2 regions of the Flavonifractor hominis genome follow, and region 2 is predicted to be linked to the other one. Evidence: riboswitches for the same ligand, from Rfam matches in the RefSeq annotation. Region 2 holds a riboswitch; the other holds the start of a gene.
What was found. Region 2 has a riboswitch for FMN ahead of WMO45_RS04190 (ECF transporter S component). Riboswitches for the same ligand answer to the same signal wherever they lie in the genome.

Region 1 (12,139 bases), 740 kb from region 2:
AGGGCGTCGTGCACGAAGGTGACCGCATCGCCTACATAAGGGGTGAGGATGCTGCGGTATTCCATCAACTCCTGGAAGAGCTGCTCAGGGTCCAGCAAAGGCTTGTGATAAAGGTGCTCCATCAGCACGTTTTTCAGAGTGCAGATGTGTTCCAGCTGCCCGCGCAGCCGGTCCTCATCATACAAATCAGCTACCTGGATGCCGATCTTGGAATATTTATCGGAATAGAAGGGGGCGATACCAGACTTGGTGGAGCCAAAGGCATTGCCAGCCAGCCGCTCTTCTTCATAGGTGTCCAGCAGTACGTGATAACTCATCAGCAGCTGGGTACGTTGGTCCACGATGATGTGGGGAGCGGGAACGCCGCCATCTTCCAGATGTTTGAGCTCCTCCATGAACTTTTTCACATCCAGCGCCACACCGTTGCCAATGATATTGGTCGTGTGAGGGTAGAACACGCCGGAGGGCAGCTGATGGAGGGCAAACTTACCATAGTCACAGATAATGGTATGCCCCGCATTGGCTCCGCCCTGAAAACGGATGACCACATCAGATTCTTCCGCCAGCAGATCGGTGATCTTGCCCTTGCCTTCATCGCCCCAGTTTGCGCCGACGATTGCTTTGACCATATTGCTTCCTCCTGCCGCGGGGATTCGCGCATTGGCCTTTTCCCGCGCGCAACTGCACATGAAGAAAGATTCCCCATAGCGGCAACTATTATAGCGCTATATTCCGGCTTAAGCAAGAAAAAAAGGGGAAAAAGATGATAAAAATACAGGAAAGTTTAGGAGGAGATTTCTGGTGGAAGTGGAAGAGAAACGATGGGGAGACCTTCCACCCAGGGGGCAAGGGAGCACAGAGGAAAATACACACATACGGCCTCCTGAGTACAGTAAAACCGTTCCGGAGAGAGAAAACGGGGCAAGCGACGCTCCCAGTCGGGATAAAACCAGGCCTCTCCGCCAGCCAGGCGGCTGCGGATCTGCTGGGTAGCCCGCTCCAGAACCAGCCTGCGCCAGCGGCGGCCAAGGAGGGTAGAAAGTGTGCAAGGGGTACCGGAAGGGAGCAGCCAGGTATCCGCACAGCGGACACACAGCTCGTGCGGCGAGTCGGTGCGTTCCAGAGCATCGGCATACAGGCTCAGCACGCCTTCCGTCCTAAGGGCCATGGTATAGCGCAGCGTACAATTCCAGGGCTGAAAAGGGGCGGCATCGACCTGTCTGGCTTTGGCCACAGCCTGCTGATAGAGCGGACCTTCCCAACGGGTTTTCCATGCCTCGGACATATCGCGGTAATAGCGCTCGATCCGTTTTAAGCCAGAAAGACCGGAAAAGGTGGGACGGGAGATGCTGTAGGTCAATACGGGCAGGTGCTCCAGCCGAAGTGTGCGCTTGGCCCGGACTTCCACAATAGAAATAGGCTCTTTTGGGTGTGCCCGCTCCATACGAGGCGCCTCCTTTTGGATGAGTTTTCCATCACAATAGCCTATGTTCTTTCGGAAAAAATGTGAAAAGTAGTTTACTTCCATACTTCACTTTGGTAAAATAGGAGCGATCATTACCATCCATTGAATCGTTTAGGAGGCAGTGAATACGAATGACGAAAAATGCGAAGCGGGAACATGGAGATCTGCTGTATGAGGCGATCCTCACCCTGAGAGATCTGGAGGAATGCAAGAAATTCTTTTCTGATCTGTGCACCGTGGCGGAACTGCGGGCGATGGAGCAGCGTTTCGAGGTCGCCATGCTCCTGTCGGACGGCATGATTTACAATGATATTCTGGAGCGCACCGGCGCATCCAGCGCCACGATCAGCCGGGTAAATCGCTCGCTGCAATACGGCGCAGACGGGTATCAGGCGGTGCTGCCCCGGATCAAGGAGAAGCTGGACCGCGATGGCGTATGAATTTCTGGCGGGGTGTTATGATACCTTTACCGCCGATGTGGACTATGCCCGCTGGGCCGACTACTTGGAAAAGCATTTTGCCCGCAGTGCCATTCCTGTACACACAGTGCTGGACCTGGCCTGCGGTACCGGCAGCCTGACCTGCGAGCTGGCCAGGCGGGGCTATGAAATGATCGGGGTAGACCTTTCCCAGGAAATGTTGGCCCAGGCTGCGGAGAAATGCCGGGGGGTGGGGGAGATCGAGCCCATCTTTCTCCACCAGGCGATGGAGCGTCTGGACCTGTATGGGACAATTGACGCTTGTGTCTGTTGCCTGGACAGCGTGAATTACGTTACCCGGCCCAAGGCACTGGCCAGGGCGTTTCAGAGGGTGCATACGTTCCTGATGCCTGGAGGTGTGTTCGTGTTCGACATCAACACACCGGACAAGCTGCGGGGATTGGACGGACAGATGTTTCTGGACGAGAATGAGGATGCCTACTGTGTCTGGCGGGCGGATTATTCTCCGCGTAGGCGTGTGTGTACCTATGGAATGGATATCTTTCAGCGGGAAGAAGGGGACCTTTGGCAGCGCTGGGAAGAGATCCACGAGGAGTACGCCTATGAGCCGGCGGAACTGGAGGAGTTTTTGCGTCAGGCAGGCTTTTCCCACATCAAACAATATGGCGAGCTGAAACTGCGCGCTCCCAAAGCGGGGGAACAGCGCATCTTTTTTGCCGCACGAAAGGAACTTTAAAACAATGGCAGACAGCATTATCCGAGTACTGGCCAAAAATGCGCCTGTGAAGGCGTCGGCTATTTCCGCGCGTGAAATGGTGGAGCGCGCCCGACAGATCCATAAGACGCTCCCTGTGGCCACCGCTGCACTGGGACGTGGGTTGATGGCTGCATCCATGATGGGCAATCAGATGAAAGAGAAGGACGGTTCCGTTACCCTGCGTATTAAGGGCGGTGGACCGCTGGGCGGAATCACCGTAGTGTCCGACAGTCAGGGCAACGCCCGGGGGTACGTGGTGAACCCTCTGGTGGATCTGCCCCTGAAAGGACCTGCCAAGCTGGACGTGGGCAGTGCAGTGGGAGCGGACGGTTCCCTGACGGTCATTAAGGATCTGTGCATGAAAGAGCCCTATGTGGGCACCGTCCCGCTGGTTTCCGGTGAGATCGCCGAGGACATCACCTCTTATTTTGCTGAGAGCGAGCAGATTCCCACAGCCTGCGCACTGGGTGTGCTGGTGGACGTAGACCAGAGCGTGCTTTGCGCCGGTGGATATCTGATTCAGTTGCTGCCCGGTGCCGATGATGCGGCTATCTCCGCCATTGAGCGGGGAATCGAGCGGGTAGGCCCGGTAACGGAGGCCATGAAGAACGGAGCCACTGCCCGGGAACTGGTGGAGCAGGTGCTTTCGGAGTTTGAATTGGAGGTTCTCTCCGAAGAGCCGGTGGAATACCGCTGCTATTGCTCTAGGGATCGCGTGACCCGCGCATTGGTCAGTATGGGCCGGGAAGAACTGGAAGCACTGATCCGGGAGCAGGGCAAGGCGGAGCTCACCTGTCAGTTTTGTGACAAGGTATATACCTATACACGCGAGGAATTGGAGGCACTTCTGGCCTCCTTGTGAGGCCAGAAGAAAAAAATAAAAAAATTTGTTTAAAATGGTTGACAACTGCGGAAAGGGTTGGTATAATAACATCCGTCGCTTGGCCGAGCGGTTCGAAAGCAAAGGCGAAGTGATCTGGATAAGGGAGCATAGCTCAGCTGGGAGAGCGCATGCCTTACAAGCATGATGTCACAGGTTCGAGCCCTGTTGTTCCCACCACTCTCTTTTGGGAGAGCTCCCGTACCCCCTACCGTCTGGCGCGGTAGTTCAGTTGGTTAGAACGCCGGCCTGTCACGCCGGAGGTCGAGGGTTCAAGTCCCTTCCGCGTCGCCATTTGCCTCTGTAGCTCAGTTGGTAGAGCAGGGGACTGAAAATCCCCGTGTCGCTGGTTCGATTCCGGCCGGAGGCACCATTCTCCGGTGGACACCGTGTGGTGTCCACCGGGGGATCTTCTAAAACAGGTATCATTCGCGTTGGGTCTGCATAGAATGGACCAGAAACGCAGGTGTAGCTCATCTGGTAGAGCGCCACCTTGCCAAGGTGGAGGTAGCGAGTTCGAGCCTCGTCACCTGCTCCAAACAAAAGATAACAGGAGCGCCAGCGCTCCTGTTATCCATATGGCGACATAGCCAAGTGGTAAGGCAGAGCTCTGCAAAAGCTCCACCCCCAGTTCGAATCTGGGTGTCGCCTCCATAAAAATAACCACACCGCTAGGTGTGGTTATTTTTATGGAATCCTGGGATATTTCAAATGCTCGGGGTCAGCAAAGCCGCCTCTGTGCAATTCTCCGCTGCGCTCCGAATTTACGCCGCACTCGCGGCGCGGCCCCAAAGGGCCGTTTGAGGGTCTGGCAGCGGCATTTAAAGTGTACAGACAAGACAAAAAAGAAGCACCTGCAAAGCAGGTGCTTCTTTTTTGCATACCTGGGGAAATTTGAAATACTCGGGCGAAATGAATTTGCCCTCCGCCACGGTTTCGGTTGGGATTTATTCATAACTGGTAATTTGATGTTCTTTGGTCATTCTTGCAGAGGTGAATTTGAATGTGCTGCCTGCCTTTTCAATTCCTTTCGTACAAGCGCCACGGAAACGACAAAGGCAATAAAGTCTGCGATGGGTCCTGCCAGCATTACACCGTCCATGCCAAGCCACAGCGGAAGCAGGAGAAGCAGGGGAATCAGAAAAAACACTTGCCGGGTCAGCGCCAGCAGCAACCCACGATTTGCTTTCCCGATCGCGGTAAAGAAATTGGATGAGAGCAATTGTACTCCGTTGACAAGCGCCATGAAAAGGAAAATTCGCATGAACTTAACTGCAAATTCCATGTACAGTTCATTGCCGCTTCCAAATACAGATATGATCGGATAAGGGAAAAATTCAAATAGACAGAATCCTATGGATGAGACGATAAAATTCCAGCGTATGGCTAACAGATAGGCCTCACGGACTCGTTTGTATTGCTGTGCGCCGTAATTGAAGCCAATCAGAGGCTGTACCCCCTGGGAGATTCCGACGATGATAGACAGCAATATGGCATTTGTTTTCATGACGATTCCGCAGCCAGCCAGCGGAATATCTGTTCCATAAATTGACAGAGCACCATAATAGGTTAGAGAGTGATTGAGAACAATCTGTACAATGGTAATGGCTACTTGATTTATACAGCTGCTGATGCCCATTCCGAAGGTCCTTAGCGTGCTGTGCAGAGAAAGGCGAAAATCGCTTCTGACAAGTCGGATTGTCTTAAATTTTTTCAGATAGCCTACAGCAAGAGTAAATGAGAGAAGCTGTCCCATCACAGTGGCCAGAGCCGCACCGAACACATCCAAGCCGCAGATAAAGATAAAAATCGGATCAAGGATTGTATTGACAACTGCGCCGGAAACGATACAGAACATAGAGTACTTTGGGCTTCCGTCCGCCCGAATCAGGTTGCTCAGGCCATTGGTAACGATCAGAAATGGCATTCCCAGGAGTGTGACACCTGCATACTGGCGGGCGTATGGAAGTACATCCGCAGTTGCTCCGAATATCCGCAGCAAGGGTTCCAGCAGGCATTCGCCTACGACGGCATAGAGGAGCCCGGCGGTTGCCATCAGCACAATGCCGCTGCCGGCAACCTTTGCAGCCTCATCAGGTTTCTTCTTTCCAAGAAACAGAGAAAACCTGGCGGCACTTCCGACCCCGACCAACAAGGCAATTGCCAGACAGATGGTGGAGAATGGATAGGATACATTGGTAGCTGCGTTGCCAAGGTAACCAACGCCCTGCCCAATAAAGACTTGATCGACGATGTTATATAGAGAGCTAACAAGGGTGGATGTAATGCTGGGCAGAGCGAACCTGCGCAGCAACGTTGTCATTTTTTCATAGCCAAGTTGGTTTTCAGGCATCAAATTCATCTTCTTCCCGATAAACCTTCATGGCGGAAGTGATATTTTTTCCAATCAGCATCAGAGACTTTTCAAACGCAACCCGTTCCTCGTTGCTAAGACCCTGCAAAAGTACAGTTTCTGTCTGTGCACAGGCCGCTTCCACATCTGCAATCATTGCCATAGCCTGATCGGTAGGATACAACCGGCAGGTGCGTTTGTCCTCCTCGCAAGGCTTCCGGATCAAAAGTTTTTTATTTTCAAGAGATGCGACTGTACGTACGATGTTGCTGGGATGCAGGTATATGGTGTCGATCAGCGCATCTTGCAGGATCCCCGGATTTTCACAAATTTTGATTAGGAACATGTGCTGGCTGCTGTTGATGCCATGGGCAGCCAATTGCTTATCCAGATACAGCTTTGAAAAGCGGTCTACTACAGAAAACCATTTCAGCAGTGTATTCATATTTAATTCCTCCATTCAGCATCCTATTTTACTACCAAGTGCGTGCGCACGCAAATATATAGCACTACAATTGGATCCACATTTTTATCAGTTGTGTTGTATAAAGCGGCCGCAGGCTGCTTTGATACCCGACCTCTCTTTTTATAATCACATGTTGTGCTATGAAGCGATACAGCCATGCGGAATGATTGAGCTTGACATTTCACCTACAATATGTTAATGTAAATACGCCTACAAGTTGTAGTTGAAATAGCAGGAGGAGATTTTATGGAGAAGCGGCAGCCCATTTCGGATTCGGAACTGGAGCTGATGCGCGTCATCTGGCGTCTGGGCGGACGGGCCCGCTTTGCCCAGGTGATGGGAGCGCTGGAGGAGCAGGGGAAAGAGTGGAAGTCGAATACCGTGCTTACGTTCCTCTCTCGTCTGGTGGAGAAAGAAATGCTGGCCGTGGAGAAGCACGGGCGGCTGAACGTTTATGTAGCGCTGGTACGGGAGGAGGAGTACGCTGATGAACAGACGCGCTCCTTTCTGGAACGGGTCTATGGCGGCAATGCCGGGCGGCTGGTGTCCTCTCTGCTGAAACAAGATTGTTTGACTGCCGAAGAGCTGGAACAGCTGCGGGCTTTCTGGGAAACAGGTGGAGAATCGTGATGGGGCGGGTGCTGCTGAGCGTATGTTCGCTTTCCCTGTCGGGGTCGGTGCTCATTCTTCTGCTGCTGGCACTGCGTCCGCTGCTGCGGGACCGGATAGGGCAGGGGTGGCAGTACTATCTCTGGCTTATTCCGCTGCTGCGGCTGCTGCTGCCTTTCTCGCCGAGGATAAGCCTGACAGGGACGGTGCTGGAACGACTGCCGACGGAGGCGGTTACGGGAGAACTCTGGATGCGTGCGCCCGATCTGCGCATTCCGGAGGATGGGGCACTGGCCGTACAGCAGGCGGCGCCTGCGATGGGAGTGTGGGAACTGCTGTTTCTCCTGTGGGCGGTGGTGGCCGGCGTATTGCTGTTCCGGGCGCTCTGGCAGTACGGCCGGTGCCTGCGGACACTGAGACGGGAAAGCAGCCCGATGGATGGGCGCGCAGAGCAGCTCTATCGACAGATCTGCAGCGAACTGGGGATGCGTCGGGTGCCGGAGCTCCGGCTCTGTCCGGCCCTGCGAGCTCCTATGCAGGCGGGATGCCTGTGCCCCATGGTGCTTCTGCCCAGTGGGGACATGGAGGAGACAGTCCTGCGGGCAGCACTCCTGCACGAACTGACCCATTACCGTCGGGGGGATGTATGTTATAAATGGCTGGTGGAGGGGGTCGTCTGCCTGCACTGGTTCAACCCTCTGGTTCGGCTGCTCCGACGGGAGATAGAGCGGAGGTGTGAGCTCTCTTGCGATGAAGGGGTGATCCGAAGACTGGATGAGAAGGGGCGGCGCGCCTATGGCAGTGCTCTTCTGGCTTTGGCACGGCCGGCTCCGGACCGCGGAACCCTGACTCTGGCGATGAGCGGAGATGCACAGATTTTAAAGGAAAGGCTGGAAGAGATTATGAACATTCGACCCAGGAATCGAAAAGCGGCTGCTATGGCAGTCGGTGTGACGGCGGCGCTGTGTCTGTGCGCCGTGCTGGTGGGCGCTTATGCAGCGGAATTGCCGGAAGGAACAGCGGAACAGCTCTCTGTGCAGCAGCAGGCGGAACCAGTGAGCTCTGCCGGACAAGACCAGGCGGAGCCCACAACGGCAGATGAGCCTGCGGCGGTAGAGGCACTGCTGCGGGAGCGTGCGGCAGCGCTAGACTGGGACGCACTGGCTCTGGGAGAGGAGACGGCGTGTTATCCGCTGGATGCATCGTATCAGGATGTGACGGTTCCGTTTGGCACCCGGGTGCATCCGATCACCGGGCTTACCACCAGTCATGACGGAACGGATGTGGCTGCCGACAGCGATGCACCGGTGTACGCGCCGCGCAGCGGAGTTGTGCTGCTGTCTGCATTTAGTGCTGATTACGGCAATTATGTGGTCATCGGCTGGGATGACGGGGCGTGGGCGCTGTTTGCCCACCTGTCAGCCAATGCGGTGCTGGAGGGAGATCAAGTCACCCGGGGCCAGACTGTGGGCTATGTGGGACAGACAGGCAAGGCAACCGGTCCACACCTGCACATGGAGGTGTGGGAGGATGGTGTGCGGATCGACCCGGCGGAATTCTATTCCATGTAAACAGACGACGCGGCGCGCCCGAATCATTCGGGCGCGCCGCGTGGATTGGGGTTGACAAAGGAAACAGAGGCGTATATACTGATCTGCAAGTGAATAAGATCTTCAGGGCAGGGTGCAATTCCCTACCGGTGGTATAGCCCACGAGCCGTAAGGCATGATTCGGTGCAATTCCGAAGCCGACAGTATAGTCTGGATGGAAGAAGATCGTTGCCGCGCGGGATGATTTCCCGCGGATTTTGCGATTGCTCTGGTATGTGTTGACATCCCAGAGTTTTTTCTTTGCGCAGAATGGCTCCAATGTCTTTGTAATTGCCCTGAACGGTCTGTTCAGGGCAATTTTTGTTTTTCGGAGATGATGGTATGGAGGATCGGGACTACATGGCCCTGGCTCTGTCCCTGGCAGAGCGGGGGGTGGGCTGGGCTTCCCCCAATCCCATGGTGGGCGCAGTCATTGTGAAGGACGGAAAGATCATCGGTCAGGGTTGGCATGAAAAGTGCGGCCAGCCCCACGCCGAGCGCAACGCCCTGGCTGCCTGCAACCAGCCGCCCCAGGGGGCCACGATGTACGTTACGCTGGAGCCCTGCTGCCATTACGGCAGGCAACCTCCCTGCACACAGGCCGTTCTGGAGGCGGGTATCCGCCGGGTGGTGGTGGGCTCCGGGGATCCCAACCCCCTGGTTGCGGGCAAAGGACTCGCCATACTGCGTCAGGCGGGTGTAGAGGTTACAGAGCATGTGCTGGAAACGGAATGTGAGAAGCTCAATGAGGTATTCTTCCACTACATCCGTACCAAGCGGCCCTATGTGGTGATGAAATACGCTATGACTTTGGACGGTAAAATTGCTGCTCATACCGGGGACTCCAAATGGGTCACCGGCGAGGAGGCCCGGAATCACGTTCAGAAGCTGCGCCACCGCTATACTGGCATCATGGTGGGGGTGGGCACCGTGCTGGCCGACGATCCACTGCTGACCTGCCGTATCCCTGGCGGGCGAAACCCAGTGCGCATTCTCTGCGATACACATCTCCATACCCCGCTCACGGCCCGGGTAGTAACCACAGCCCGACAGGTTCCCACTCTGCTGGCCACTTGCTGCACAGACCCGGAGAAGCGGGCGGCCTATGAGGCGATGGGATGCCAAGTATTGAGCGGCCCGGAACGGGATGGGCATGTGGACCTGAACTGGCTGATGGAAGAACTGGGGCGGCGTGAAATCGACAGCATCCTGCTGGAAGGGGGCGGTACGTTGAACTGGGCGGCCCTGGAGCAGGGCATCGTGCAGAAAGTGCTGGCCTACATTGCTCCAAAATTGGCGGGCGGTAAAGAGGCCAAGACACCGGTGGAGGGGACTGGTATCGACCGGATGGCACGGGCCATCCGGTTGGAACACAGCTCCATTACCCGGATCGGGGAAGATTTTCTGATTGAAAGCGAGGTGGCGCACTGTGTTCACGGGGATTGTTGAGGAAATGGGCCAGGTAGAGGGTATACAGCGGGGCAGACAGTCCGCTGTGCTTACCATCCGGGCCCAAACGGTACTGGAGGGCACCAGAATCGGGGACAGCATTGCCGTGAACGGGGTATGCCTGACGGTGACTTCCCTGGCTGCCGACCGGTTTACCGCCGACGTGATGCATGAGACCCTGGACCGCTCCTCTCTGGCGCAGCTCAAACGGGGCGGGGCTGTCAATTTGGAGCGGGCCATGCCGGCCAACGGCCGGTTTGGCGGTCACATCGTGGCTGGGCACATTGACGGCACCGGCCGGGTGATGGAAGTACGCAAGGATGACAACGCCATCTGGTACACCATTCAGGCCACGCCCCAGGTGTTGCGCTACATCGTGGAGAAGGGCTCCATCGCCGTGGACGGCATCAGCCTGACGGTAGCCCGGGTGGAAGCGGATCGGTTTGCCATCTCTGCCATCCCACACACGGTGGCCCAGACAGTACTGCGGGACCGAAAGGCAGGAGACCTGGTGAATCTGGAGACCGACATCATCGGCAAATACGTGGAAAAACTGCTCATGCCTGCCCCGGAGCCTCAGGCTGCCGGTGGAATTACCCTGGATTTTCTGGCGCGGCATGGATTTTAAGCGAGGAGGAAGCTGAATATGGAAGAATTGTTCTGTACGGTGGAGGAGGCCCTGGAGGAGCTGCGGGCTGGCCGCATCATCATCTCCATCGACGATCCGGACCGGGAAAACGAGGGAGACATGATCTGTGCCGCCCAGTTTGCCACGACTGAGAACGTCAATTTTATGGCCATGCACGCCAAGGGGCTCATCTGCACCCCTATGAGCCAGGAGATCGCTGACCGGCTCCAGCTGGAGCAGATGGTGAAGGTCAACACCGACAACCATCACACCGCCTTTACAGTGTCCATCGATCATGTAAATACCACTACCGGTATCTCCGCCGAGGAGCGGGGCTATACCTGCCGGATGTGCGTGGACCCGTCCACCCGTCCTGAGGACCTGCGCCGTCCGGGCCATGTGTTCCCGCTGGTGGCTCGTCGGGGCGGTGTGCTCACCCGCAACGGCCATACGGAAGCCACGGTGGATCTGTGCCGCTTGGCCGGGTTGGCCCAGTGCGGCCTGTGCTGTGAGATCATGCGGGACGACGGCACTATGATGCGCACCTCCGAACTGCTGGAGAAAGCCAGAGAGTGGGGACTGAAGATCATTACCATCAAAGCCCTTCAGGACTATTGCCGCCTCCATGACAAGCATGTGGTGCGGGAGGCGGTGGCCAAGATGCCTACCCGTTACGGTGAGTTCCAAATCTACGGCTATGTCAACGACCTGACCGGCGAGCACCATGTGGCTCTGGTGAAGGGAGACATCGGGGACGGCCAGGACGTGCTCTGCCGGGTCCACTCTGAATGCCTCACCGGTGACGTGTTTGGCTCCTGCCGCTGCGACTGTGGCCAGCAGCTTGCTGCCGCTATGATGCAAATTGAGAAGGAGGGCCGGGGCGTGGTCCTCTACATGCGGCAGGAGGGCCGGGGCATTGGCCTCATCAACAAATTGAAGGCTTACGCCCTCCAGGAAAAGGGCTTTGACACCGTGGACGCCAATGTAGAGCTGGGCTTTGCCCCCGACCTGCGGGAGTACTGGACCGGGGCCCAAATCCTGCGGGACCTTGGTGTGCGCACCATGCGGCTGCTGACCAATAATCCGGACAAGGTATACCAACTCTCTGAGTTCGGCCTGGAGATCACCCAGCGTGTGCCCATTCAGATGGACGCCAACGATTACGACCTATTCTACTTGAAGACCAAGCAGGAGCGGATGGGTCATATCCTTACTTACTAATAAAAATGAGAGGAGAACTGAATTATGAAAACGTTTGAGGGTAAACTGGTATCCAGCAACATCAAGGTGGGCATTGTGGTGGCCCGGTTCAACGAGTTTATTACCTCCAAGCTGCTCAGCGGCGCCATGGACGGGCTGCTCCGCCACAATGTGCAGGAGGAGGACATTCAGGTGGCCTGGGTGCCCGGTGCCTTTGAGATCCCCCTCATTGCCTCCAAAATGGCCAAGAGCGGCAAGTACGATGCGGTGATCTGCCTGGGCGCTGTTATTCGGGGCTCCACC
Region 2 (12,139 bases):
TGGGCCGTGCCATGCTTGGTCGGAAGGTGGGGGAGCGTTTCCACATTCAGGTCAACGATTCCTATGGTTATGACGCCGTCATTCAATCCATCGAGAAGGGCGGCGACGACGGCTCCGTTCCTCTGCGTGGTTTCTGACTCTGTATCTACATAAAAAAGACCTTCCCACTTGGGGAAGGTCTTTTTTATGTACGCTTACTGACCGCAGCTGCTGCAGCCAGCGCAGCCGGCACAGCCGGGGTGAGACTCGTTCCACAGCTTTTCGGCGGTGGGGGTCCAGTTGTCGGCATAAGGATGGGTCTTGGCGGTCAGATGCTCTACCGTCTCAGGGGACTGAGGATCGGTGGAGTGAGCGCCGGTCTCATGCACCATCTTCTCAATGAACTCCGGGTTCTCCAGCATGGGGCAGGGACGCAGCATGTTCTCGTTGAAGGGCTGATTGTTGTGGTAAGCCATAAACATGGGGGACTGCAGGCACTCCAGCAGAGTCTTCTCCCGGATGTTGGAATCGGAGTAGTGGATGAACACGCAGGGGTCCACATCGCCGTTGGCGTTGATGTGGAGGTAACGGCGGCCGCCGGCGATACAGCCGCCCACATACTCAGCATCGTTCTGGAAGTCCATGGCGAAGATGCCCTTCGTCTGACGCATGGCCCGGATACGGTGATAGATCTCCTCACGCTGCTCGGGAGTGGGCATCAGTTCGGGGGCCGCATCGTTGCCCACAGGCATGTAGTGGAAGAACCAGATGAAGTAGGCGCCCAGATCCATGATCTTGTCGTAGAACTCCTCGCTGGTGATATCCTTGTAGTTGACACTGGTGTAGCAGGTGGAGATGCCGAAGGGCAGCTTGTGGCTCTTAAGCAGGGCCATGGCATCGGTGACCTTCTTATAGATGCCCTCACCGCGGCGGGAGTCGTTGGCCTCCTCAAAGCCCTCCAGGCTGATGGCGGGGATGAAGTTGCCCACCCGCAGCAGATCCTGGCAGAACTCCTCGTCAATGAGGGTGGCGTTGGTGAAGGACAGGAAAGCGGCATCGTTGTGCTTCTCACACAGAGCGATCAGATCCTTCTTGCGCACCAGAGGCTCGCCGCCAGTATAGATGTACATATAGATACCCAGCTCTTTGCCCTGGGTGATGATGGAATCGATCTCATCAAAGGTCAGGTTCAGCTTGTTGCCATACTCCGCCGCCCAGCAGCCGGTGCAGTGCAGGTTGCAGGCAGAGGTGGGATCCAGCAGAATAGCCCAGGGGATGTTGCAGCCGTACTTTTTGCGGTTCTCCTCCTGCTTGGGCCATCCCACAAGGTTGGCGTTGACAAAGAAGTTATTGAATACCGTCTTCAATACATCCGGATCGGTCTGGGTCCAGACTTTTTCGATCAGCTGGTGCCAGCAGGAATCTTTATCGTTGATGACTCGGTCGAACGCTGCACGCTGCGTGCTCAACGTGTCCCCGGCAAATTTGTTGACCAGATCCATGACCTTGCTCATATTGTTCATGGGATCCTTGTCCAGATAATCAAACACCTTGGCCAGGCCGTAACGCTTCAGACTGTCAGGAATCTTCATCTTTCTTTTCCCCTTTCACGGCATAACAATACCAATCGTTGGTGATACTATACCGCCCTTTTGTCAAAAGGAAAATAGACAAAACCCGAATCCTGTCCAAACTCCTGACAAAACCGGCAGTTTGTTTAAAATCATATTTTCTTTTATTCGTTTTCTTTTGTTATTTTTACCATTCTATTATATAATTATTAAAACCTTATTCACCGCTAACCGATGGAGTCCTCTTCCAGAATATGCACCTTCCGCTCCGGATGTGCCTGTTTGTTCCAGAAAAAAGGGCGGCCAAACGGCCGCCCTACTCCTCTACATCCAGTGTCACGATCTTCCGTCCCTGTTTCATGGCATAGGAAATGGTATACATCGTACCGCCCAGCATCCCGTCATAGACCGCGATCAGCATCCCGGCATGGTCCACCAGATAGCGGTTGCGCCGGAGCATGCACCCCCGGTCGTAGTGGCGCTGGATCATGGTTTCCCGGTCACAGCGCTCCACCAGGGAGAAATACCGCTCCCGGTCCCGCTCCCGCCAATGGGCGGCCTGCTCTTCACAAGGGATCACCGCCTCCAGCGTCACGCCGGCGCACTTACGGCGCAGCTCCAGCACCGCCTCGCAGAAATAGAAGTCTGCCCCACGGGCCATCCCGCACAGGAAGTGCCGCACTCCCTCGTCATATGCCTGCTCCACCGCCTTCACCAGCCGCGCCTTCAACGCCAGGCATCGTGGGTCCTGCTCATTCTCCCGCCAGGGCAGTTTTTCCGGCCGATGGCCGGTAAAGCTGCACGTCCGTTCTCTGTCCATTCTGCCCCTCCGTATCCTTGTTGTCCTCATTGTAGTATATCCCGCCGGGCAAGTCAATGTTTTATCGAACATTTGTTTTTTATTTTTTCTCTTGCAATTTCCCACTAAATGTGTATAATAAGGGCGGAACAACTGAATCTGATGTCTTCAGGGCAGGGTGAAAATCCCGATCGGCGGTACAGTCCGCGAGCCGGCAACGGCTGACCCGGTGCAACTCCGGGACCGACAGTGACGCGCACAGCACGGGCGCGAAGTCTGGATGAAAGAAGATGTGTTGAAATTGGGCACGCTCCTTTTGATTTTGACACCTGGAAGGCATGGTCTTTCAGGTGTTATCCAGTCAATAAGGAGTGTTTTATTATGTCTGCAAGATCCGTCCGCATCAAGAAGCTGGCCGTGATGGCCATGCTGGTGGCTCTGTCCATTGTACTGGTGTGGCTGGTCCACTTCCCCATCTTTGGGCCCGTGGCATTTCTGGAATATGACCCCGCTGACATTCCCATCCTCATCGGTACTTTTGCCTACGGCCCGGCGGCCGGGCTGATGCTCACCGTGGTGGCCAGCCTGATCCAGGGCTTTACCGTCAGCGCCCAGAGCGGCGTGATGGGGATCGCCATGCACATCTTCGCCACCTCCACGCTGGTCCTGGTGGCCGGTACCATCTATAAGTTCCGCCACACCCGCCGGGGCGCTGTGCTGGCCCTGGTGTGCGGCACTCTGGCCATGACGGCCGCCATGATGGTCTTCAACCATTTCTTCACCCCCTATTTCATCACCGCCGACGTGGCGGATACCGCTGCCGTGGCCGCCAACCGCGCCTATGTGGACACCCTGCTCTTCCCCTTCATCGCCCCCTTTAACCTCATCAAGGCCGGAGTCAACTCCACGGTCACGTTCCTGGTTTACAAGGTGGTCTCCAAGTACATTGTTCACGGGGATGCGTTCCACAAGGACGTCTCCTCCAGCCTGCCCAACGAATCCTGAACCATCGTTCTTCCAACGGGGTGCCGCTTCTTGATGCGGCGCCCCGTCTTTTTTCCCGCTGCCACTCCTTTTCCGGCTGCGGCTCTTGCAATTTTCCATTTTTCAGGGTAAAATATCAATTTGTATCAATATAAAGGAGTGAAACCAAATGCCAGAAGAGCTGAACCCCACCATGACGCAAAACTTCATCCATGATTTCATCGACGAGGACATCGCCCAGGGTGGTCAGTTCCAAGGCATGACCGTCCATACCCGGTTCCCGCCGGAGCCCAACGGCTACCTGCACATCGGCCATGCCAAGGCGATCTTTGTGGACTTCGGCACCGCTGAGAAGTACGGCGGGCTTTGCAACCTCCGCATGGACGACACCAACCCCACCAAGGAAGATGTGGAATATGTAGAGGCCATCCAGGAGGACATCCACTGGCTGGGCTATGACTGGGGCGACCGGTTCTACTTCGCTTCGGACTATTTTGAGCAGATGTACGAGTACGCCGTGGAGCTCATCAAGAAGGGCCTGGCCTATGTGTGTGAGCTGACCCCCGAGCAGTTCAAGGAGTACCGTGGCGACGTAAACACCCCTGCCCGCTCCCCCTGGCGGGACCGTCCCATCGAAGAATCCCTGGATCTGTTTGCCCGGATGCGCGCGGGCGAGTTCCCCAATGGCAAATACACCCTGCGGGCCAAGATTGACCTGGCCAGCGGCAACTTCAACATGCGCGACCCGGTGATTTACCGCATCAACCACATGCACCATCACCGTCAGGGAGACAAGTGGTGCATCTACCCCATGTACGACTACGCCCATCCTCTGGAGGACGCGCTGGAGGGCATCACCCACTCCCTGTGCACCCTGGAGTTTGAGGATCACCGGCCCCTGTACGACTGGGTGATCGCCAACTGCGATGTACCCGCCAAGCCCCGGCAGATCGAGTTCGCCCGCCTGGGTATCAACTACACCGTCATGAGCAAGCGCAAGCTGCGCCAGCTGGTGGAGGAAAACCGGGTGTCCGGCTGGGACGACCCCCGGATGCCCACCATCTGCGGCCTGCGCCGCCGGGGTTATACCCCCCGGGCCATCCGCAACTTCTCCGAGCGCAACGGCGTGAGCAAAGCCGCCTCCACCGTGGAATTTGCCTTCCTGGAGCACTGCCTGCGGGAGGACCTGAACCTGACTGCCCAGCGGGTCATGGCGGTGCTCCGTCCCGTCAAGCTGACCATCACCAACTACCCCGAGGGCCAGAGCGAGACCTTCTCTGTGGAAAACAACCCCAACGACCCCGAAGCCGGCAGCCGTGAGATCACCTTCTCCCGCAACCTGTATGTGGAGGCTGAGGACTTCCTGGAGACTCCGGTACCCAAGTACAAGCGCCTCTACCCCGACGGCCCTGAGTGCCGTCTGAAGGGTGCCTACCTGATCAAATGCACCGGCTGTGCCAAGGATGAAAACGGCAATGTAACCGAGATCTTTGCCACCTATGACCCGGAGAGCCGGGGCGGCGACCCCGCCGACGGCCGTAAGGTGAAGGGCGCAACCATCCACTGGGTGGACGCCGCCACCGCCGTGGACGCCGAGGTGCGCCTGTACGACAACCTGTTTACCGATGCCGATCCCGACGCCGGCGACAAGAACTTCCTGGACTGCCTCAACCCCAACTCTCTGGAGGTGCTCCCCAACGCCAAGGTGGAGGCCGGCCTGGCCGGCGTGGAAGCCCCCGCCTCCTTCCAGTTCCTGCGCCAGGGCTACTTCTGCGTGGACAACAAGGACAGCGCCCCCGGCCACCTGGTCTTTAACCGCTCGGTCAGTCTGAAAGATTCCTTTAAATTTTAATGGGAACGCAAGGGCGGCGGAATCCTTCCGCCGCCTCCCAATCTGATTTGGAGGGTTTTGAAATGAAGTACTTCTTCCGCAACGACTACTCCTTCGGCGCTCACCCCAAGGTGATGGACGCGGTATGCGCCGCCAACCTGGAGGGCAACATCGGCTACGGTGACGACAAGTACACCGCCCGGGCCAAGGACCGCATCCGTGAGGTGTGCGGCTGCCCCGACGCCATGGTGGAATTCGTCACTGGCGGCACACAGGCCAACGTACTGACCTGCGCCTTCCTGCTCAAGCCCTGGGAGGCCGCCATCTGCCCCCACTCCGGCCACCTCAACGGCCACGAAGTGGGCGCATTTGAGGCCACCGGCCACAAGATCCTCACCGTGGAGGCTGACGCCGCCGGTAAGATCGCCCCGGAGCAGCTGGTCCCCCTGCTCAAGCTCCATGAGGACGTCCACCTGACCAAGCCCGGCCTGGTGTACATCTCCAACGCCACCGAGAACGGTGCGGTCTACACCAAAGCAGAGCTCACCGCCCTGTATGATTTCTGCCGCAAGAACGGCCTGCTTCTGTTTGTGGACGGCGCCCGGCTGGGCTGTGCCCTGGCCTCCGACGCCAACGACATGACCCTGCCCGAGTTCGCCCATCTGTGCGACGCCTTCTACATCGGCGGCACCAAGAACGGCACCATGTTCGGCGAGGCCCTGGTCATCACCCGGCCCGAGCTCACCGAGGGCTTCTTCCGCATGAAGAAGCGCCTGCTGGCCGTAATGGAAAAGGGCTGGATCCAGGGCGTGCAGTTTTTGACCCTGTTTGAGGACGACCTCTACTTTAAAATGGGCCGCCAGGCCAATGAGATGGCCGCCCGTCTCCAGAAGGGTCTGAAGGCCAAGGGCTGGCAGCTGTGGGTGGAGTCCCCCACCAACCAGGTCTTCGCCGTGGTACCCAACTCCATCAAGCCCCAGATCGACGCGGTGTGCGAATACGAAGACTGGTGTCCCTATGACGAGACCCATACCGTGGTCCGTTTTGTGGCCTGCTTCCACACCAGCGAGGCCGACGTGGACGGTCTGCTGGCCGCCCTGCCCGACCTGCACTGAGCCATTCTTCCCCCAAGGCAACATGCCTTGGGGGAATTTTTTGTCCCGAAACCGTAACCGTGGGCCATCTTGGTCGTATATACAGGCAGAACCGGTTCTGGAAAGCGAGGGAATGGATATGGACGAACGGGCGCTGGCCCGAAACCTCATGCGGCATAGCCGCACGGCACTGGAGCAGGCCATCGACCGTTTCACCCCATATGTGGGGGCGGTGGTGACCCGCACCCTGGGCTGCCAGGGCAGCCGGGAGGACGTGGAGGAAGTGGTGGCCGACGTGTTTCTGGCCCTCTGGGCCCACGCCGGACAGCTGGACCCGGAGCAGGGACTGCGCCCCTGGCTGGGCACCGTGGCCCGCAACAAGGCTACCGACTGGCTGCGGACCCATCGTCCGGCCGATCCGCTGCCTGAACCGTCCACCGCCTCCGGCGCGCCCGGCCCGGAAGAAGAGGCCGAACGCCGGGAGTGGGCCCGGCGGCTGTGGGAGGCCGTAGACGCCCTGGAGGAGCCTGACCGCACTCTGTTCCTCCGCTACTACTACCTGGGCGATAAGCTCAAGGATGCGGCCCGGGATCTGGGGCTGACCCAGACCGCCGCCAAACAGCGGCTGTTTCGGGGCCGCAAGGCACTCAGACAACGATTGACGGAAGGAGGGGATGCGCTGTGAAGAACCGACTCCAGCAGCTCTGGGACGAGACCGTTCCCATGGAGGGCCCCTGTCCGCAGCCCGACCCGGCAGCCGTACGGCGGCGGGTCAATGCCGCGCTGAACGCCATCCCTTCGGAAAGGAGCCTTTATATGCGGCAAAAACTTCGCCTGGCGGCACTGGTCGCCGCCGCCGCGGTCCTGCTGGCGGGTTCGGCTCTGGCGGCCGCTTCCCACTGGAATGTGCTCGACTTCTACTTTCAGGGCGGACAGAGCGCCGCCCAGGACCTGGTGGATGATCAACCCAGGTCGGTCTGTGACGAGCAGTACACCCTGACGGTGGAGAGCTCGGCCTGCGACGCCTCCGCCGCGCTGCTGCTGGTGCGGGTAGACGCCCGTACCGACAAGGCCGCGGCCTTTATGGGCACAGAGGATTTTAACGGGATCGATCTGTGGAGCATCCACCCGGTGGACCCGGACTACCTCTCTCAGGACTCCGCCCCCGCTGTGGGCGGCAGTTTCAGCTACAGCGAGGTATCCGCCCTGCGCACCGAGACTTCCACCACCTGGCGCATCCGGGTGGACCTGTCGGGCATGACGTGCAGTCAGCTCTCGGTCCGCATGGGGTATATGGAGCCGGGACTCTCCATCTCGGTGCCACTGGACCCGGCCCAGCCGGTGGAGGTGGCGGTAAACGCCTCCGGTCAGGGTCTGGCCTGGTATGAGACCCGGGCGGCAGGCCCGGTCACCTTGCATACCGTGTCCCTTACCCCGCTCTCCCTGCAGATGGACGTGTCTTGGACCGACCAGGGCCTCCGGGAAGAGGCCCCTCTGCCCCCCATCCAGTTCCGCATGGCGGACGGCACACTGCGCACGGCCGGCCAGATGCTGAACGCCCCCACCCAGGGCACCACCCTGCTGGAGTCCTCCGGCGATACCGCCGCCTACCGGGGCACCTGGAACCTCACGTTCCGCAGCGTGCAGGACCTGTCCCAGATCAAAGCGCTGGTGGTGTGGGGCCTGGAATACCCTTTGGATGGCAGTACACCACGGCCCACAGAAGAGGAGAGCTGTGACACCCTGCCCTTCTCTCTGGCACGGGTAAACCCCCGGCCGGAGGGCGGCGGATACCTCCTGCCGGTACGGGCCCTGTGTGAAGGGCTTGGGATCGACTGCGACTGGGACGACGCCTCCCACACCGCTGTGATGACCTACCGCGGCATTACGCTGGAGCTGACCTGGGGCAGCCAGACTGCGCGGCTGGACGGCCAGCCGATCGAGCTGAGTCTGCCCGTTCTGGTGCAGGACAGCACAGGCCAGTTCCACACCGCGCCGGACGGCGCGTCGGGCACGCTGTGCGTGGAGGCCTTCTCAGAGCTGGAGGATATCTGGCAGCTCTGGATCTGCCTGCCCTATGACTCTCAGGCAGAATGCTACGCCGACAGCTGGACCATCTGGCCCTGAGTCGATCGCTTTCATGCAAATTGCCCTTTGCGAAATGCCCGTAAATGTAGTATGATAGGGGCACGAACGAGTGGTGCCCGGCACGTAAATCCAGTTACGTGCCGGGCGCCGCTCTTTTTTTCGGAAAAGGAGTGGTTTGATCATGCCAAGAACCAAATTTCAGGAAGTCGTGTTTGCTCTACTCATGTGTTTTTTCATGGTGCTGGCCATGGAGGTGTACAACACCGCCTTCCGGCTGGGTGGGATGTCCAACGCTTGCTGGCTGCCGGCGCTGTGGGAAATGCGTATTATGCTGCCCACCTGTTTTATCATGAGTTTTTTCTTTATGGACCCTCTGGCCCAGAAGCTGACCTTCGCCCAGCTCACTCCCGGGGAGGACCGCCCCATTCTAGTGATTCTGGTGCGGGCCGGCATCACCGTGGCCCTGATGTGCCCCACCATGAGCTTTGGGGCCACGGTGTTCTTCTCCGGATTTCACGCGGAATTTGTCTCGGTCTGGCTCCAGACGCTGGTGCGCAATTTCCCCATGGCGCTGTGCTGGCAGGTCTTTTTCTGCGGGCCGCTGGTGCGCCGGCTCTTCCGCGCGCTCTTCCACCGACAGCTCCAGACCGCCTGAAGGCGGAAAAAACGGGACGCCTCAGGGCGTCCCGTTTTTTCTGCGCGTCAAGCGCCGTATGTATCCTTCAAATACTGATGCATGGAGGCGGCAGCCTTCTTGCCGGCACCCATGGCCAGGATCACGGTGGCCGCGCCGGTCACCGCATCGCCGCCGGCATACACGCCTTCCCGGGTGGTGGCCATGGTCTGCTCATCCACCAGCAGGCAGCCCTTCTTATTGGTCTCCAGACCCGGAGTGGTGGAACGGATCAGCGGGTTGGGGCTGGTGCCCAGACTCATGATAACCGCGTCCACCTCCAGCTCAAACTCGCTGCCGGGCACCTCGATGGGACGGCGGCGGCCGCTGGCGTCCGGCTCACCCAGTTCCATCTTGATGCACTCCATGGCACGGACCCGTCCCTTGTCGTCCCCCAGGATTTTGGTGGGATTGTTCAGGAACAGGAACTCAATGCCCTCTTCCTTGGCGTGGTGGATCTCCTCCCGCCGGGCGGGCATCTCCTCCTCGCCCCGGCGGTACACCACATACACATGCTCGGCCCCCATGCGCATGGCACAGCGGGCGGCGTCCATGGCCACATTGCCGCCACCCACGATGGCGGCTTTTTTGATCTTCTTGATGGGGGTGTCGTACCCCTCCCGATAGGCCTTCATCAGGTTGATGCGGGTGAGGTACTCGTTGGCGGAATAGACGCCGGCCAGGGTCTCCCCCTCGATGCCCATGAACATGGGCAGGCCCGCGCCCGTGCCGATAAAGACCGCGCGGTAGCCCGCTTCGAACATCTCGTCCACATCGTAGGTCTTGCCCACCACCATGTCGGTCTCCACATCCACGCCCATGGCGGCCAGCTTGTCCACCTCATTCTGCACGATGGCCTTGGGCAGGCGGAACTCGGGGATGCCATAGACCAGCACGCCCCCGGCGGTATGGAACGCCTCGAACATGGTGATCTCATAGCCCAGCCGGGCCAGATCGCTGGCACAGGTCAGGCTGGCAGGGCCGGAGCCCACCACCGCCACCTTGATGCCGTTGCTCTTGGGCTTTTGGGGCATCTCGTTGATGTGTTCCCGGTACCAGTCGGCCACAAAACGCTCCAGCCGGCCAATAGCCACCGGCTCGCCCTTGATGCCACGGACACAGCGGGCCTCACACTGGCTCTCCTGGGGGCAGACACGGCCGCTGATGCTGGGCAGGGCGTTGGTATCGGTAATGATCTCGTAAGCGGCTTTGAAGTCGCCCTCAGCCACCTTGGCGATGAACTCCGGAATGCGGATGTTCACCGGGCAGCCGCCCACACAGGGCTTATGCTTGCAGTTGAGGCAGCGCTGGGCCTCCTCCACAGCCATCTCGGCGGTGTAACCCTGGGCCACCTCCTGGAAATTATGATTGCGGACCTTGGGGTCCTGTTCCGGCATGGGAATCTTGGTCATACTCATATTCGGCATCTTCTGCTCCCCCTCAATGGATCATCTCATGGGCCAGCTGCTCCATACGGCAGTCGTGCCGCTTCTCCTCTTCGATCTCCTGGGCCCGGTAGACCGCGTTGCGGTTCATCAGCTCGTCAAAATCCACCTGGTGCCCGTCGAAATCCGGGCCATCCACGCAGGCAAATTTCATCTTGCCGCCCACGGTGACCCGGCATCCGCCGCACATACCCGTGCCGTCGATCATAATGGGGTTCAGGCTGACAATGGTCTTGATCCCATAGGGTTCGGTCGTCTTGGAGACAAATTTCATCATGGGGATGGGGCCGATGGCGATGACGGCGTCATAGTGGACACCCGAATCGATGAGCTGCTGGAGCTTGACCGTGACAAAGCCCTGCTCGCCATAGGTGCCGTCGTCCGTCATGATATAGCAGTGGTCGCTCACCGCCCGGAACTCCTCCTCCAGGATCACGATGTCCTTGGAGCGGAAACCGGCGATGACATCCACCTCGATCCCCGCGGCATGGCAGGTCTTGGCCTGAGGATAGGCGATGGCGCAGCCTACGCCGCCGCCCACCACGCACACCCGCTTGGCGCCCTCGGGCAGTTCGGTGGCCAGCCCCAGCGGGCCAACGAAATCCCGGATCACATCGCCTTCGTTCAGATCGGCCAGCAGCTCGGTGGTCAGGCCCACCTTCTGGAAGATAATGGTGATGGTACCCTTCTCCCGGTCGTAATCGGCGATGGTCAGCGGGATGCGCTCCCCCTGCTCATCCAAACGCAGAATGATAAACTGCCCCGCCCGCGCCTTTTTGGCGATGAGGGGCGCCTCCACCTCCAGCAGGGTCACACTGGGATTGAGGACCTTTTTCCGTACGATTTTGACCATATACTCTACCTCTTCTCATCGCGCTTGTCCGCCCGGTCCGGCGAGCGCGTCCCTAACGTCAATGGAAGGTGGGCGGTCCAAATTCCAGACGGCCTACTGCCGCAACGGATTCCGCCCGTCCACTTTACTAAACTAACCATATCAGCTTTCCTACGCTTTGTCAAGAAGTAAAGCGCGCCGGTCTAGAAAACCGCCGCCCACCCTCGTTAAGTCCTCCACCGGAGGACGATCGCAAACATTCCGTCCGTCAACTCCGCCTCCAGACGGCACCTCATCTGTTCGGCCAGGGCCTTGACGATGGCCAGTCCCAGGCCGGTGTTGCGGCCGGTGCGCATCTTGTCGGAGGTAAAGAAGCGGTCAAACACATGGGGAACGTCCTCTTGCGTCAAGTCGGTGGTCTCGTTGCGGAACTGGCTGACCACCCACTCGCCCTCCCGGAACAGGCGCACCTCCATTTTCCCGCAGCCGTGATCCAGCGCGTTGCGGATCAGGTTGGTGAATACCCGGAGCACCGCCCCCTCATCCGCCAACACCGGCGGCAGGCCCTCCTCCAGCTCCACCGTCATGTCAAAGCCCTTTTCCACAAAGTCGTTGTAGAAGGCGGCCAGCAGGCCGGACAGACTGGCATGGAGATTGACCGGCGCCTGCTCCAGCGGATACTCCCCGCCTTCCAGGCGGGAGAGCTCATAAAAGCCGGTGATCAGATTCTGCAAGGCCTTAGAGCGGCTCTCAATGACACTCAGGTACTCCCGCCGTTCCTCCTCCGGCAGATCTGGATCCTCCAGCAGCTGAAGGTAGCCCAAAATCGAGGTCAATGGGGTA

Region 1: another riboswitch for FMN. It lies ahead of ribD (bifunctional diaminohydroxyphosphoribosylaminopyrimidine deaminase/5-amino-6-(5-phosphoribosylamino)uracil reductase RibD); the one in region 2 lies ahead of WMO45_RS04190 (ECF transporter S component).

Annotation. Positions count from the first base shown of each region.
Region 1 is NZ_JBBMFT010000001.1:95,205-107,343, forward strand. Features, by position in the region: gene WMO45_RS00500 (adenylosuccinate synthase) at 1-629, opposite strand, end outside; gene WMO45_RS00505 (RsiV family protein) at 785-1,444, opposite strand; gene WMO45_RS00510 (YerC/YecD family TrpR-related protein) at 1,597-1,905, shown strand; gene WMO45_RS00515 (class I SAM-dependent DNA methyltransferase) at 1,895-2,641, shown strand; gene hslO (Hsp33 family molecular chaperone HslO) at 2,646-3,524, shown strand; tRNA gene WMO45_RS00525 (tRNA-Val) at 3,647-3,722, shown strand; tRNA gene WMO45_RS00530 (tRNA-Asp) at 3,760-3,836, shown strand; tRNA gene WMO45_RS00535 (tRNA-Phe) at 3,840-3,915, shown strand; tRNA gene WMO45_RS00540 (tRNA-Gly) at 4,005-4,080, shown strand; tRNA gene WMO45_RS00545 (tRNA-Cys) at 4,123-4,196, shown strand; gene WMO45_RS00550 (MATE family efflux transporter) at 4,522-5,895, opposite strand; gene WMO45_RS00555 (MarR family winged helix-turn-helix transcriptional regulator) at 5,888-6,340, opposite strand; gene WMO45_RS00560 (BlaI/MecI/CopY family transcriptional regulator) at 6,608-6,991, shown strand; gene WMO45_RS00565 (M56 family metallopeptidase) at 6,991-8,541, shown strand; FMN riboswitch at 8,636-8,750, shown strand; gene ribD (bifunctional diaminohydroxyphosphoribosylaminopyrimidine deaminase/5-amino-6-(5-phosphoribosylamino)uracil reductase RibD) at 8,902-10,008, shown strand; gene WMO45_RS00575 (riboflavin synthase) at 9,989-10,636, shown strand; gene WMO45_RS00580 (bifunctional 3,4-dihydroxy-2-butanone-4-phosphate synthase/GTP cyclohydrolase II) at 10,655-11,857, shown strand; gene ribH (6,7-dimethyl-8-ribityllumazine synthase) at 11,882-12,139, shown strand, end outside.
Region 2 is NZ_JBBMFT010000001.1:836,517-848,655, forward strand. Features, by position in the region: gene WMO45_RS04175 (GreA/GreB family elongation factor) at 1-137, shown strand, start outside; gene WMO45_RS04180 (radical SAM/SPASM domain-containing protein) at 195-1,571, opposite strand; gene WMO45_RS04185 (SLOG family protein) at 1,867-2,370, opposite strand; FMN riboswitch at 2,510-2,645, shown strand; gene WMO45_RS04190 (ECF transporter S component) at 2,731-3,354, shown strand; gene WMO45_RS04195 (glutamine--tRNA ligase/YqeY domain fusion protein) at 3,503-5,185, shown strand; gene WMO45_RS04200 (threonine aldolase family protein) at 5,248-6,279, shown strand; gene WMO45_RS04205 (RNA polymerase sigma factor) at 6,392-6,943, shown strand; gene WMO45_RS04210 (copper amine oxidase N-terminal domain-containing protein) at 6,940-8,385, shown strand; gene WMO45_RS04215 (DUF2798 domain-containing protein) at 8,528-9,001, shown strand; gene gltA (NADPH-dependent glutamate synthase) at 9,049-10,446, opposite strand; gene WMO45_RS04225 (sulfide/dihydroorotate dehydrogenase-like FAD/NAD-binding protein) at 10,460-11,317, opposite strand; gene WMO45_RS04230 (histidine kinase dimerization/phospho-acceptor domain-containing protein) at 11,524-12,139, opposite strand, start outside.